3 regions of the Bacillus sp. ABA4_010 genome follow, and region 2 is predicted to be linked to each of the others. Evidence: riboswitches for the same ligand, from Rfam matches in the RefSeq annotation. Region 2 holds a riboswitch; each other region holds the start of a gene.

The links. A riboswitch is a leader RNA that binds a small molecule or an ion and turns the genes downstream of it on or off. The one in region 2 is predicted to bind cyclic di-GMP.
Region 1: another riboswitch for cyclic di-GMP. It lies ahead of ACXAEO_RS07500 (HD-GYP domain-containing protein); the one in region 2 lies ahead of ACXAEO_RS13250 (ATP-grasp domain-containing protein).
Region 3: another riboswitch for cyclic di-GMP. It lies ahead of ACXAEO_RS07275 (protoglobin domain-containing protein); the one in region 2 lies ahead of ACXAEO_RS13250 (ATP-grasp domain-containing protein).

The regions. Positions count from the first base shown of each region.
Region 1 covers NZ_JBSWUN010000003.1:1,277,787-1,282,695, reverse strand. Annotated here, with positions in the region: gene ACXAEO_RS07505 (GGDEF domain-containing protein) at 1-375, opposite strand, end outside; gene ACXAEO_RS07500 (HD-GYP domain-containing protein) at 549-1,166, opposite strand; cyclic di-GMP riboswitch class II at 1,201-1,284, opposite strand; partial or broken gene ACXAEO_RS07495 (cache domain-containing protein) at 1,636-2,688, shown strand; gene ACXAEO_RS07490 (methyl-accepting chemotaxis protein) at 2,689-3,636, shown strand; gene ACXAEO_RS07485 (methyl-accepting chemotaxis protein) at 3,703-4,650, opposite strand; partial or broken gene ACXAEO_RS07480 (HAMP domain-containing protein) at 4,642-4,909, opposite strand, start outside.
Region 2 covers NZ_JBSWUN010000003.1:2,428,944-2,433,852, reverse strand. Annotated here, with positions in the region: gene ACXAEO_RS13255 (glycoside hydrolase domain-containing protein) at 129-779, opposite strand; cyclic di-GMP riboswitch class I at 1,141-1,224, shown strand; gene ACXAEO_RS13250 (ATP-grasp domain-containing protein) at 1,435-2,613, shown strand; gene ACXAEO_RS13245 (methyl-accepting chemotaxis protein) at 2,610-4,310, shown strand; gene ACXAEO_RS13240 (NAD-dependent epimerase/dehydratase family protein) at 4,477-4,909, opposite strand, start outside.
Region 3 covers NZ_JBSWUN010000003.1:1,235,300-1,240,208, reverse strand. Annotated here, with positions in the region: gene ACXAEO_RS07295 (ABC transporter ATP-binding protein) at 1-35, opposite strand, end outside; gene ACXAEO_RS07290 (YitT family protein) at 618-1,241, shown strand; gene ACXAEO_RS07285 (hypothetical protein) at 1,665-2,255, shown strand; gene ACXAEO_RS07280 (methyl-accepting chemotaxis protein) at 2,296-2,784, opposite strand; partial or broken gene ACXAEO_RS07275 (protoglobin domain-containing protein) at 3,061-3,522, opposite strand; cyclic di-GMP riboswitch class II at 3,616-3,699, opposite strand; gene ACXAEO_RS07270 (M14 family zinc carboxypeptidase) at 4,424-4,909, opposite strand, start outside.

The sequences.
Region 1 (4,909 bases), 1.2 Mb from region 2:
CATCTGTAATCGTACCGCCAACGCACAAATCAGCCCTGTTGTTAAAATAATTGCCGCCCCAGTAATGGCCGATTGACTCATACCAAATAACGTAATCCGGGTAATCGCGATGACAATGCTCGAAAGAACCGCTGGAATCCATCCGACATAGGCTGCTGCGGTAATCGGAGCTAAGTGCCGTAAATCGACCCTCGTTTCCTCGTTGACCGAGATGGCAAAAAGCATGACAATGATGCCTAATACCCCGAACAACCCACCTGACCATACGGCATAGGCTTGACTATGTTTAATCGCTGTATATTTTTTCGACCAAATTCCTGCAAGAAAAAGGAACGTAATAAAAATGCATATATTGACAAAAAACTGGGCCAACATCCCGGCTTCCTCCTAAAAAGAGTCTCTTAATTTCTATATCTTTAGCTTAATTCATATATAAATTGATCTAGAAAATTCGACATAGTCAAAGAACGGTTATGCCAAATTTTCTAGACCTAAGCGGATGTCACACTCAAACATTCAAAGGGTACACGAACCGCTTCAAGATTTTTCTAAATGGATGGATCTAGTTGCTCCTTTTTCACCATATGGATGAAGCGATCAACTAAGTTGCGGTCATAACATGTTCCGGCTAAAGCCGTCAATTCTTTAAAAGCCTCTTCGCTTGTGAGCGCTTTAGAATACGGACGATCGCTCGTCATCGCCTCATAGCTGTCCACAATGCGCAGCATTTTGCAAAATAGCGGAAGTTGGTCATCTGTATATTTGTAAGGATACCCGGAGCCGTCTATGTTTTCGTGATGAAGTGACGCAAACGTTGCGTCCACACCACAATCGTCTAAAAATTTCTTGATTAAAACCTCTCCGTATAAAGGATGGTTCATCAACTCGCTCCATTCCTCTGTTGTCAGTTTCGTTTCCTTTTCTAAGATAGCAGAAGAAATGTAGAGTTTGCCAATATCATGAAGAAGGATAGAGTTAATCAATCCATTTCGAACTTCTGAAGAAATATGGAGATGTTTGGCAAATTGAAGAAACAGTACGGCGGTATTAACAGAATGAATATACGTATGAAAATCATGCTCCCTTAAGGCTTGTAGTAAAAAAGAGATTCGTTGATTCATAGAAAGAGTAGAAAGACGATGTTCCAGCATAAAAGCCGTTGTCATGGCAAGTTCCTCCTATACGAAAAGTAGTAGTGATTGAGGATTAGCCGGTTGCACCACTCGCTCCGCACAGCCTAAGTGCCCATTTAACGGCCTATGCATCAACGCTTTCTAATCTATAAATGTATTATCTTTTATATCGGAATAACGAGACATAATTAAAGCGTATTTAAAAACATATGATTCTTTAAATAATCTGTTATACAAAAATATTAAAAGAAAGCTCCTTAAATGTCCAATAAATCCCTCTTGATTTTCCTTCTTTTATTTATATAGGTTCCCTGTAATCATTCGACACCTCTTCAGTCCATCGAGAAGCAGCACCATCGTTGATCCAGCCCGTTCTTTTGGGTATGTCGAATTTTCTAGATCGATTTATATAGAAAAATCTAAACTGAAAATTTCAATTTTTCTTTTGAACTTGTAAGAAATCTTGGAAAAATATATAATTTTTTCTTGCAACTACCATCTTATGAGGAGGACTACTATGAAACGAAGTTTGCAAAAACAAATCCTTTACCCGGTTTTGGCTTTGCTTTTTATAACAGGCATCGTCTTAGCCGTCATTAACTATAAAATGAGTGTCGACCTATCTGTGGACCAATCGACCGAGCAGATGAAGACGGCATTAGATCAGGCCGACCAATTAGTCCGCATGTTTCTCGATGAACATGAGCGAGATTTATTACAATTAACGAGTATGGATACCATTGAAAACTATGGAAACAATCCGGCGGACTCGCAAGGAAACGTGCTGTCTCATTTTGAACGCTTCCATGAAGCCTCTCCTAATCTATTAAATAGCTATTTTGCAACCGAAAAAAACGACATGCTCCTTTACCCTGACACCGAGCTTCCAGAAGGATACAAGCCGACAGAAAAAGACTGGTATAAGCGTGCCGTTGCCAGCAATGGAGCTGTCATTTGGGAAGAACCATATACGGATATTGCCACAGGAAAAACCGTTATTACGGCACTTAAAGCGGTTATAACAAATGAACAAACAATTGGTGTAGTCGGCATTGACATTGAGATTAACCACCTCTTCGAATTAATTGAAAAAATCAAATTCGGAGACACCGGCTATGCGTTCATGGTTGATAAAAATGGTAATATGATGGCACATCCTGATTCATCCGTGCGCGGAAAAAGTGTATTAGATGAATCATACTATCAGCAAATGCAAAAAGCTGGCAAGGCAGGAGTCGTCTATTATACATATGAGGGAGATCAAAAGCTTTTAACGTTTAAAACGGATGAGAAAACCGGGTGGAAACTCGCGGGAACGGTGAAAATGGATGAATTTGAAGCAAGAGCGGAAAGTCTCTTGTCCCCGCTTGTCATCACTTTGCTTGTGATTGCCCTTCTTGCTTCTATTCTTTCCTACTTCTTCGTCCGAAAGATGATGAAACCGATTCGATCGCTTCAACATGCGATGGAAGAAGTTGAAAAAGGGAATTTGACGGCTCAAACAGACGATAGTCGTCAAGATGAAATTGGGCAGTTGGCAGCAAGCTTTGCCAATATGACAAATGAAATGAAAACATTAATTAGGCATATTCACAAGTCTTCTGAACATGTCACAGATGCATCGCAAACGCTCATGGCAAGTGTGCAGGAAAATACGGCCTCAGCGAATGAAGTGGCGGTGACGATGCAGCAAATTGCCAGCGGCGCTTCTAATCAATCAGAGCTGATGGAGTTAAACGGAGAAATGATGGCATCTTTAAGTGAAGAAGTGCAAAAGATTAAAGAGCAAAGTCATGATATACAGACAAAATCAATGGACATGATGCGCGTTGCCCAGTCAGGTATTCAAACAGTCGACTTACTCGATGAGCACTCTCAAAAAACGAGCAGCATGAATGAAAAAATGATGGAAGTCACAGCGAATTTAAGCAATCGTTCACAAGATGTTGGGAAAATTGTCAATACGATTAGCGGCATCGCCTCCCAAACGAATTTGTTAGCGTTAAATGCAGCAATTGAAGCAGCTCGTGCTGGTGAACATGGAAAAGGATTTGCCGTCGTAGCGGATGAGGTGCGAAAACTTGCAGAACAAACCGAGAATGCGCTACAAGAGATTGCCAATATTATTGAGCAAATTCAGCAAGAAACCGATATGACCTTCCGTTTAATGCAGGAAGCAAACGGTGTATTTCGTGAGCAAAGCGAAATAGTCGTTCAAACGGAACAAGCATTTACTATGGTAAACGAAACCATGCTTCGGAATAATGAACAGATTCAGCAAATTGTGGGCAACATTAACAGAATTGCTTCACAAAAGGAGCGAATCACATCGAACATGGCGCAGATGAATGCCATTAGTCAAGAAACAGCCGCTGGAACGGAACAAATATCGGCGTCCATTCAAGAACAAACCGCTTCGATGGAGCAGTTAAGCAAGCTTGCCTCAGAACTGGAGAAATCTTCTGCGAACATGGCCGAACAGCTTCATCGTTTTCACATTTAAGATAGAATGAAAAAAGGAGGAACCACAGCGGTCCCTCCTTTTTTTCATACACAAAGTTATCACAACCTACATTTTAAACTGCTTAACTGTCTGTTCTAAATCAGTGGCCAATTCGCTTAAATCTTGAATGGACTGGGTAATTTGTTCAATCGATGACAACTGCGTATACGCAGATTCAGCCACTTGGTTCGCGGCGGCAGAGGCTTCGCTTGCCATGCTTGCAGATTGTTCCACAGAGACTGTGACTTCCTCCGTACTAGCAGACATTTGTTGAGAAGTAGCCGCTACTTCTTGAATTTGGAACGTTACTTGTTCGATCGACATAAGAATATGTCCAAATGCTTCCTCTGCAGTGTTCACTACTTGCAGGCCGCTTGCCGCTTTTTCTTCTCCTTCTTTCATGACAGCAACAGCTTTATGTGTATCACTTTGTACAGCCATAATTAGCTCGGCAATTTGATGAGCGGATTGCTTCGAATCTTCTGCTAGCTTCCTTACTTCATCTGCTACCACCGCAAATCCGCGTCCATGCTCTCCCGCTCTTGCCGCTTCAATCGCTGCATTTAACGCAAGCAAATTCGTTTGCTCGGCAATTTGAGTAATGACCTCAATAATTTGGTCAATTTGTTGCGAATGATGTCCGAGGAGCTTTACAAGAGAACCACCTTCTTGTACAGAATGGCTAATTGATTGCATTTGTTCAATTACATCGTGTAAAACGGCCTGTCCTTCTTGCGCATTTTTCGACGCTGTAGAGGACGAATCAGATACGGAATTGGCGTTCTCTGCAATCCGCTGCACCCCTGTTGAAATTTCTTCCATCGCCCGTGCCGTTTCTTCCGCATTTGTTAGTTGTGTTTCGGAACCTGCTGCCACTTCTTGAATAGCCGCTGTTACTTCTTTCGTCGTTTGCGCCGTTTTCTCTGAATTCACTTGGAGCTGTTCAGCAGCATTGGTTAAGTGCTGTGCGGACTGATGAAGTTTACCTAAAAGCTCGCGAAGCGAATGCAGCATATCATTGAAACTTGTTCCTAATTGGCCAAGTTCGTCATTCGTCACAACTTGCACTTGTTTTGTTAAGTCCCCCTTGCTGACTTCTTCTGTCACGGCGGCCATTTGTCTAATTGGTTTCATAATAGAACGAATCACACCGTAGGCAAAGAAGGCGCTGATAATGGTCATAACAACTATGACAATGAGCATTAAGTTCAAAATTGGTTCTGCGGTCTCTTTCGCATCTGACTGATTCATCGTCCCTGCTACTATCCACCCC
Region 2 (4,909 bases):
TAGTTGATGGCCCAAACTTGCTTTGTGTACCATGGACAACTGATCCGTACTTTAGTATCGCTCGTGACGTCCGCTTTCAAGACGCTGTCTGAAAAAGGAGGATGATTCCATTTCAGACAGCCCTATTCTTAATACAAGTAATCTAATAATCTCCGATTCGCAAGGTTTGTATCGACTGGACAAATCGAAGAATCTCTTCCATATTGCCAGAGCCAAACATTGGCTTTGCATTTTGGAGCAGCTGGCTTAAAAGCTGGAGCGCGCTGTTCTTTTGTTGTACCGGGTCTTGGCATACAGCTCCAAAGAATGGTTTGCTCGGCGACGAGTGGATTATTTTGAACGGCTTCGCAATAAGCAGCTGAAAAGGCTCCTTTGACCGGATCTTGATAGATGCCAGGTCGATACCCGCTCGGATACATCGCCTCTACCCATCCCCGAATCCATGCTTCATCTACTTCAAAGTAATCCTCAATATTTGCGAATAGCACTTTATTTTTAGGAATCCCTAGTCTTCGTGCGTGAAACAGTGTGTTGACGGCTCGAGCTCTTCCTTCGGTATAGCCTACCGCTTCCTTTAATTTGTTATAGATAGGGACGACTTTGATGTCTCGATTTCGGAGAAAGGTAATCTCTGATTTTGTCAAACCATCTGATACGTTTGAAATCTCAGTCAAATAACGCCCCCAATATTTCGGATAACCGAGCTTGTTTTTGACACAAGTAAATAACTCTTCCGTTACTTTTGCCGCCGAGTCGACACCCCATACCACTCTTACCATTTTGTCACCTCCGCGATAGTAAGTCGAACCTCCTTCATGTATATGATAGAACAGTCTGGGCTAAACCTTCTTTCATTGATATAAATCGACCTAGGACATTCGACATCACTAAAGAGTGGTCATACTAAATGTTCTAAAGCTTTGAGAGAAAACTTAAGTTGTCTGAATCAATGATGGTGGTACTTCTCGATTGAATGAAGAGGTGTCGAATTATGCAAGTAAATCTATATAAAACAATATACCTATGAAAATAGTGGTGAATGTCGAATTTTAAAGAAAAAAATCCAGTTATTTGTAGAAAAATGTAGATATTTATTCTTATTTATACTAAGATAGTCTTGTGTTTCATTTCATTATTATTTTCCGATAAAGGCAAACTTGTTGAAAAGCAAGGACGCAAAGCCACGGGTCTAAAGCGTGATGCAATGGCAGCCGGGTTACCGAAGAAGCTGGAATACATTTTGTTGAACAATGTATGAATCCACTCTTTTTCGGAGTGGTTTTTTTATGACAGCAAAACCCCGAGCTTAAAATTGGTGAACAGAAAAAGTGTTAGGCGGAAAGTAGCGATAATGAAGGGATGCCAATGCTAATCGACTCGCAGCAACGATGAATCCGAATTGAATGTACAATCAGCTAGGAAAGGAATGGTTATATGATTATCATTAATGAACAAATTATTTCACCCCTTTTAGTCGAAACGTTAAAGAAACTTGAAATTCCTGTGTTAAAAGAGGAAACAGATAAAGAGAGTTCAAGTGAATTATCCGGCTTACGCGCAGAAGATTTTTTCACTAGATGGAATGATCAACAACGTTTGCTAACGAATTCGGAGAGTTGTTTAACTTTACTTGAAGCGAATGCACCTGATAGTAAGCAATATCTGTGGTCAAAAACGTTGAAAGATAAAGGGGAACTCCGAAGTCTTCTTTCTAACATATATCCTGATTATTTTTATAAAGTGGTCGGTATTGCTGAGCTGTTTAAACTGGACACAGAACGTATTCCATTTCCAGTCGTCATCAAGCCAACGATGGGCTATTCAAGTGTCGGAGTTTACAAAATCAAAAATGCAGACGAATGGAACCAAGCTCTTGATAAACTCCATGCCGATTTTATTCTTTCTCAAAATGTTTACAATCAAAATGTCATCAATGGGAATCATATTTTAATCGAAGAATGGATTCAAGGCGACGAGTATGCAGTAGACGGTTACTTTGATCATGAAGGAAATCCAGTGATTTTGAACATGTTTAAAAGGCAATTCAAAGACGAATATGATACGTCTGACCGGATTTATTTCACCTCGAAGGAAGTAATCGAAGAGATTCATGATGATATTCTTTCATTTATGATGAAATTGAAAGAAGTTGTTCCTTTAAAAAATTATCCAGTTCATTTTGAGATCAAGAAGCATAGGAGCCGTGTTGTGCCAATTGAAGTGAACCCGTTGCGTTTTGCAGGAGCTGGAACAACGGATTTAGGTTTTTACGCGTACGGATGTAACGTATATGAACATTACTTCCTTGGAACAAGTCCTGATTGGAAAGCTGTGATGGAAGAAATGGATACAGCTGTTTACAGCTTCTGTTGTGCAGAAATTCCATCGAATGTTTCACAGTCTCTTGTCGAGAAGGTAGATCATAGCGCGTTTAAAAAAGAATTCACACATCTTTTAGAATATCGGGAAATTCATGCTCAAAATGATCGAACATTCGCGATTGTTTTCTTTAAGAGCCCTGATTTACAAGAAAACAATAAAGTGTTACAGCTAGATTTGACGCAGTTCATTCAAATGAAGCAATTAAAAACTTTTCAGGAGAAGAACCGATGAAAAAAATTCCCTTGTTACATCCTAAAACGTCGATTAAAGCACAGCTTGTTGTTAGTTTTTTAGTCCCTTTTCTTATTTTTGCACTTGTAATCGGTGGCTTCTTAGGAAATGTTATGAATTCTATTACAAATAATCATGTATTATCTCAATTTGATAATAGACTGCAAGAAAATGGAAGGACGTTAGCTGGGGGACTGGATAGTGACTTTATCGAGCAGGTAATGGAAAATCCTGAGGAATACGGTAATGACTTAAAGCAATACTTAGATACTTTCATAGAAGCACGCAAAGGTATTGAGTATGTGTATGTGTTATCACGGGTAAATGGTCAAGATGTGATAGTGGCGTTGAACGGCAGTGAAGATTTCATGGTTGAATCGCCTTTTACAGCTGATCAAAAACAGTCGTTCGAGCAAAAAAGCGAAGTGTCCAGTGATATTTATGAAGATAAGTGGGGAGTACATAAATCGTTTTTCCTCCCAATTGATAATGCCGATGCTATTATCGGAATTGATATGGATGCAACCTTCGTCATGGATTTGCAAAAGCAGATGATTTTGTATCCGTCTATTTTCCTTATTGCGGCTGTAGTACTTGGCGGTCTTTTAGCGTTTTATATTGGAAACCGTATTTCGAGTCCTATTAAGCGTTTAGCGGACTTTGCGAATAGTATTGCATCAGGAAATTTGAGTCACGAGATTAATATAAAACGTGATGATGAAATTGGATTATTAGCGGCCAGCTTCGAAGAGATGAGACAAAATCTACAGAATATCATTGAGAGCGTAAGAGAAAAATCAGAAACTATCAATGAAACGAGCGATACTCTTCTTGTGTCATTTGAAGAGTTAGAAGGAGCATCTCGTCAAATTGCGACCGGAACAAACGAAGAAGCACATGGAGCGGAAGAAAGAGCGAAGCATATCGAGTACATCTCGAATATGACTACTGAAATGTCTGCAGCTATTGAAGACATGGATCAACAAACGAAACAAATTAAAGAATTTACGCATCATACGAGTGAACTGTCTGAAAAAGGGTCTGAGCAAGTGAATATTATTTCAGACCAAATTAATAAAATTAAAAACAATGGAGCAGCGACGAAAGAAAATCTATCGGCATTAAATTATAAGTTAGAGCATATTAACAGAATCATCGATTTAATTCGGGATATTTCTGCTCAAACGAATTTATTATCATTGAACGCTTCCATTGAGGCTGCACGTGCAGGCGAAGCAGGAAAAGGATTTTCAGTTGTTGCCCAGGAAATTCAAAAGCTAGCTAATCAAACGGCTTCTTCTATTAAAGATATTTCAGATACAATCAATGAGATTAACAAACAAACGAGCAAAGTTTTAGAACTTAACGAACAAGATTTTGAAGACATTGTCAGAGGGGTAGAAATTGTAGAGGATAATGGCCGCCTTTTCAATGAAATTTTTGAGTCGGTTGAACAGCTTAAAACGAGATCTGATATCATTTTTGCAAGCTCTGGAAAAATTGCGAAAGCATCGGATACTGCTCTTTCTTCTATTCAAGAAATTGCAGCGATTACTGAGCAAAGTGTCGCGACGACCCAAGAGATTGCCGCGGCTGCTATTCAGCAAAACAACACAGTTGAAACATTGAAAGAGCAAAATAAGCAACTGAGAGATGTAGCGAACGTTCTTCAAGATACCGTTGGGAAATTTAAATAAACCAATAATTCCTAACGAACAAAAAAGAGCAGGGCTGTCGGGACATCATCTCGTCCTTAACAGTCTTGCTCCAATGAAACCCGTCAATTATCCTGCAAAATCAAGGATAAATTGACGGGCTTTTTGTTGAATAGATATGTTGAATCATATGCACTGCTGAAGGCGGTTATAGCTGGTAGACAGCTCGGATATACTCAATCTCACGGGCAATTCCTTCTCGTAAGGTGACATGTGGGTTGTAATGGAGCAATGAGGTGGCTTTCGAAATGTCGGCCCACGTATGCTTTGGTTCTCCGCTAACTTTTGGTGAGTAGTGAACATCGGCCTTTTTACCAGTTAATTCCTCGATGATGGCAATCACTTCTTGCACAGATGCCCTCTCTTTTCCTCCAATATTAATAGTTTCTCCTATTATGTTTTTAGCGGAAAGAACAGAAGCAGTCCCTGCCACACAATCGCTAACATAAGTGAAATCCCGTGATTGCAATCCATCACCATAAACCGTTAAGTGCTGTCCCGTTAAGATTTGATTAATAAAGCGATGAAAAGCCATATCCGGACGCTGTCTCGGACCATAGACCGTAAAGAAGCGGACAATG
Region 3 (4,909 bases), 1.2 Mb from region 2:
AAGCTCTTTTCAATGCCATCTATCGTTAAATACATGAATTCACCCCGCCATAATTCCGATTGGATTAATATACTTTATTCTTATTTACTAATAATGATTAATCCTACTGTTTTTGTCAACTATAAAAAAATAAAAATTCTAACTTTTTAAACAAAAATTTTTCAAGCTATGATCGAGACTGTCTTTGCGATGCGTTTTCTTCTTTTTTATGTTGGCAAATTTGAATACATGTATCGCTAACAATGGGCATGAAAAAAGAATTCATTCGAAAAGAAAACATATTCTTTCCTCTATTTCATGCTCATATGGTAAAATAGATATATATATTTCCTTGAAAGGATTTTGATACCATGCTTGCTCAAAGGAGCATCTGGCACAGGCAAGATTCATCGTATACGTAGCGTTTTTGTTGCTCATTCGACTGTAGTCAACAAAAACGAAAGTGGGCGACATTATGTTGGAACAACGACCTCGTTATTCCTTTTGCTATATATAGGGTGGTAGTTAGTTGATGAAACTAACTGCACATAAAAGGGCTTTCGCTCTTTGCTGTATATGGCGTAGTTAGTTTCCAAACGGAAAAGATCAAAAAAACTAACTACGAAAGAGGAATAACTATGACATGGATTCGTTGGCGAGAAACAGGTATCATTATTTTAGGTTCATTTATATTGGCGGCAGCCTTTTATCACATACATGTGCAAAACCATTTGGCTGAAGGGGGCTTTATCGGCATTGCTTTATTAGTGAAGCAACTCTTTAACATTTCCCCGTCTATCACGATGCTGCTGCTCGATATTCCGTTAATTTTACTCGGTTTTAAATTACTTGGAAAACGGCTTGTCATAAAAACGATCATTGGCGCAACTTCTTTCTCTGTTTTCTACGCATTAATGGAGCGTTATTCTCCGTTTGAAGTGAACTTGTCACAAAACTTGTTCATCGCAGCGGTCATTGGCGGTATTCTTGTAGGATTCGGTCTCGGATTGATTTTACGCCACGGCGGTGCCACGGGTGGAGATGACATTTTGTCTATCCTTATTAGTAAACTATCCCGTCTTTCAATTGGAAAAGTATATTTCCTATTTGATGGTATCGTTGTATCGATTTCACTTATTTACTTGAACTGGCATCAAGTTGCTTATACTGTTCTATCGATTGCAATCTGTGCCTATATAACAGATTTAATCATGACCTACCAAAAGAAAGATTCTGCTGAAAATGCAAACGCATATATATAAGAAAAAGTCCGCCATTTCGGTGGACTTTTTCTATTGGCGCTTTTCTTTTTGCAGTGCGGCGATGGCAAACAATAACAAATACCTCTCCTTCGGTGTTAATCTCAGCCATGCTTTCACTTTGTATAGCATAATAGCCCTCCCCTCCTTCTTAACTGCCTACATCCACCTCGTGAAACGATAAGAGTGGATGAACTATTGCGTTCTATCCATTTTTTTCCCGGTGCATACATCCCTAAACTTTTCTAAAAACATAATCGTTCGGCAAATTCCTCAGAAAACCGTTGATATGACTTTGTTTTCAAGAAAAGAACGACGGATTTTCTCGCATCATGTATAATATTAGAAGAAAATGAAGAAAAAGGTGTCTCATGTGGCTCATTCATCACTAGCATGCTGACACAAAAGTATGGAGGAGGGATTTCGTTGATTTGGCTATACATTGCGTTATTTATTACCGCTCTTATTATGGGCATACTGAACGTTTCTCAATCGATCATCATTGTTACTTTTATTGGATTTCTCATTCTTTCATTATGGCTTTCATTTTATCCAATTTTATTTGAAAAAGATGAAAAGAACATTATGAAATTTCTCGGCAAGTCGAAACAGGCACATTATCAATTTCTTTATCATTTTTTCAATGATGACATCCAAAAAGCGGAAGCGTCTCTTCAACGCATCCGTACTAAGCGTATGCAGCAAGCAGCCCAACTTCTCCTTTTCACCAAGAAAAAGCAATATGCAGAAGTAAAAGCGCTGCTTCTAGAAATGAAAGATGAAGATGTGAAATGGTATTACAGCGCGGTCGTTGCCTATGAAGAACAGGACAACTCTAGTTATGAGAAATATAAGGGGAAAATACGAGATCAAGATTATGTCACTTGGCTTGAGGTTACAGAACACGTTCAACAAGGCCACAAAACTGAGGCACTTGCGATGCTGGACGAACAACTTGGAAAACTAAAAGGTTTAAAACGGTTGTCTGCTGTTTATTATCGGAAGGAGATTGCCTAAAATGAAAAGAGAGGCTGCTCTTAGTCAACCTCTCTTTTTCTTATGCTAGTTCTGCTGTTTCAGTTAGGCGTTCAGCAGATTCTGTGACACCGGCAGTCGTATGGCCAATTTCCTTAATAGCCGCTACCAATTCGTCCATTTGATTTTTGACAAGGTTCATTTTTTGAACATTTTGATGAATGGATTGCGAAATGTGCTGGAACGACTCGCTTGTATAAATAGATGTTTCGTTCCCCATTCGAACAGTCTCATTAACCGTTATTAACGTTTCTCTTACATGCTCGGTATATGTATTGGATGCTTGTACAAGCTCTTGTATTTTTCCGACCGATTGTTTCGTTTCTTCCGCTAGTTTCCTTACTTCACTTGAGACGACGGCAAAGCCTTTTCCGTGCTCGCCAGCTCTTGCTGCTTCAATTGCTGAATTCAGTGCAAGTAAATTCGTCTGATCAGCGATACCTTGCACTATTTTCACGACAGATGTAATATGTGAGGAAGATTCGGATAGTTTTTTCACAGAAGCATTCATCTTTTCTATGCTATTGCTAATGATTTTTATATTTTGGACAAGTTCCTCGATTTTACTTTGTCCTCCCTTGACAAAAGTTTGCGCTCGCGTTGAATCTTCATTACTTTCAATAACCATTTGATTGACCGCATCACTGTTACCAATCAATGTTTCGACCGCTGCTTTTGACTGTTCTGCAAGAGACGTTAATTCAAGACTTGTATCTACGATTTTTCTTTTTATTTCTTGTTTGGCTGCCTCATATTGTTCATCACGCCTCTTTACATTTTCCCGTTCATATGCCTCGAGAACAATTTGTTGTTCTAAGTTTAATATTTTCGTGACAGCTGTTGTGAATCGAGCTGCTTCTTCTTTAGTATTAACTTCTCTAGCAATGATATGAATTAAAGAGTGCTGAACATTTTGAAAAGCGCCCATATACCAGGCCGGCTTTAGACCGATACGGTAATGAACTTGGGCAATTTTAAGGCGTTTAATTAAAAACTCTTCGTCAATCTCACCACCGAATAACTCTACTAAATGAACTTTTAACGTCTCTCTCAGCCGATCAATAGTAGAATGCTGGCCAATAATGTCTTTTAACTCACGTATTTCGGTAATCGTTTGATAAAAATCATCGACAAGGACGTGAATATGCTCCTTTACAACCGGTTGCATACATTTGGCCATTTGTAAATCCGCCTTACTCAATCGAATCATGTTTATTTTTTCGACTATTCCTTCATCTTGGATGTTCATCACCACATCCAATTGTTTCGCTTTTTGTTCCCATGTTTGTGGTTCTTTTTTTATAAGTCCAAACATCGCCATAAAATAAATCCTCCCACAATTTAGTTTTATGGTCGGTTGCGCTTCCAGCTCTTAACCACCCAAGCGCCCATATACAGGTGATTCCTCTTCGCTCCCATAGGTATAATTTCTCACAAAAAGATGTTTTTAGAACTAACTACTATTATTTTATAGTATATTATTACTATTCGGGAGTCTTTTTATAAAAATAATATAGCAAAACAAACCGCCGTTTTATGACCAGAAGGGAAAAACACCCCCTATCATGATTAATACAATGGCTAACAAACCTATCGACAAGATAATGTATAGCATTCCTACAATCAAATTTTCGGTCATGTTTTCCCCTCCATCAATGTTTTGGGCGGTCGACTCCTTTTAAATGATATGTATGGGAAACGACAAGAAGCGGCCTTGTCTATTCCAAGAGGAAGTACAAAGCCGCTTACATTATTTCTTCATTCATGATAAATGCTAACCCTTTCCGTACATCTATATTATAAGGAGGAACTCCCCATGGCAAGAGAGTATTTTAATGATGGCATTTCGGATACCCAGCAACTCATTCAGTTGCCTTCGCCTCACTCAAATCATTGGCATCACACCTTCCCTTTGTCCTTTTGTTGCTTTTGTTAGAGCTTCTCCACATCTCCCCTTTCGTCGTATAATTGGTGAGATTGTTGGTGGTGTATGTATGGTGTATCTTTATCATACAAGAAATCTGGGCACTTGTAAATACTAAATATTATAAATTTTCTGATTTTTAAAGAGGTGTATTAAAAAATTCTATTCTTCCTTATTTTATTAAAAAGAAGACCCGCAATGTGTACAAGTCTTCTTTTTAGTAAAATTATTCGTTATCGTCTTCTTCCCCTGTTCTTGTTGTTTGGAAAGGAAGCGTGTCCCAAAAGCTAGTGTCCGCGGATTCAATGGATCCATCCGCAATGGCTCTTACCGTTGCATCCAAGGTCGTAATGGTTTGCTTAATTAAATACCCGTTGCTTTTTTGCCCTAGTGCGTACGACTCAATATAGTGATCGGACATCCCACGCATTTCAAATAGAAGCGTAGAAATGTCATAACGAACGGCGATCCCGTTTCGTCCGATATTTTTACTAGAGCCACCATTGTATTTCCCTAAATGTCCCCAGCCTGTCTTTTCAAGCGCACCATATACAACAGCCCCGAGTTTTTTGGAGTCTTCTACTACTTCTTGTTTCACTTCACCACTTGTCGGGTAAAGGATGGAGCCAGACACAAGCTCACCTTCTGTTTCACTCATCGCCCCTTGATGATGTAAATCAATCATATAATCAATGTCATATTTGGCCAACAC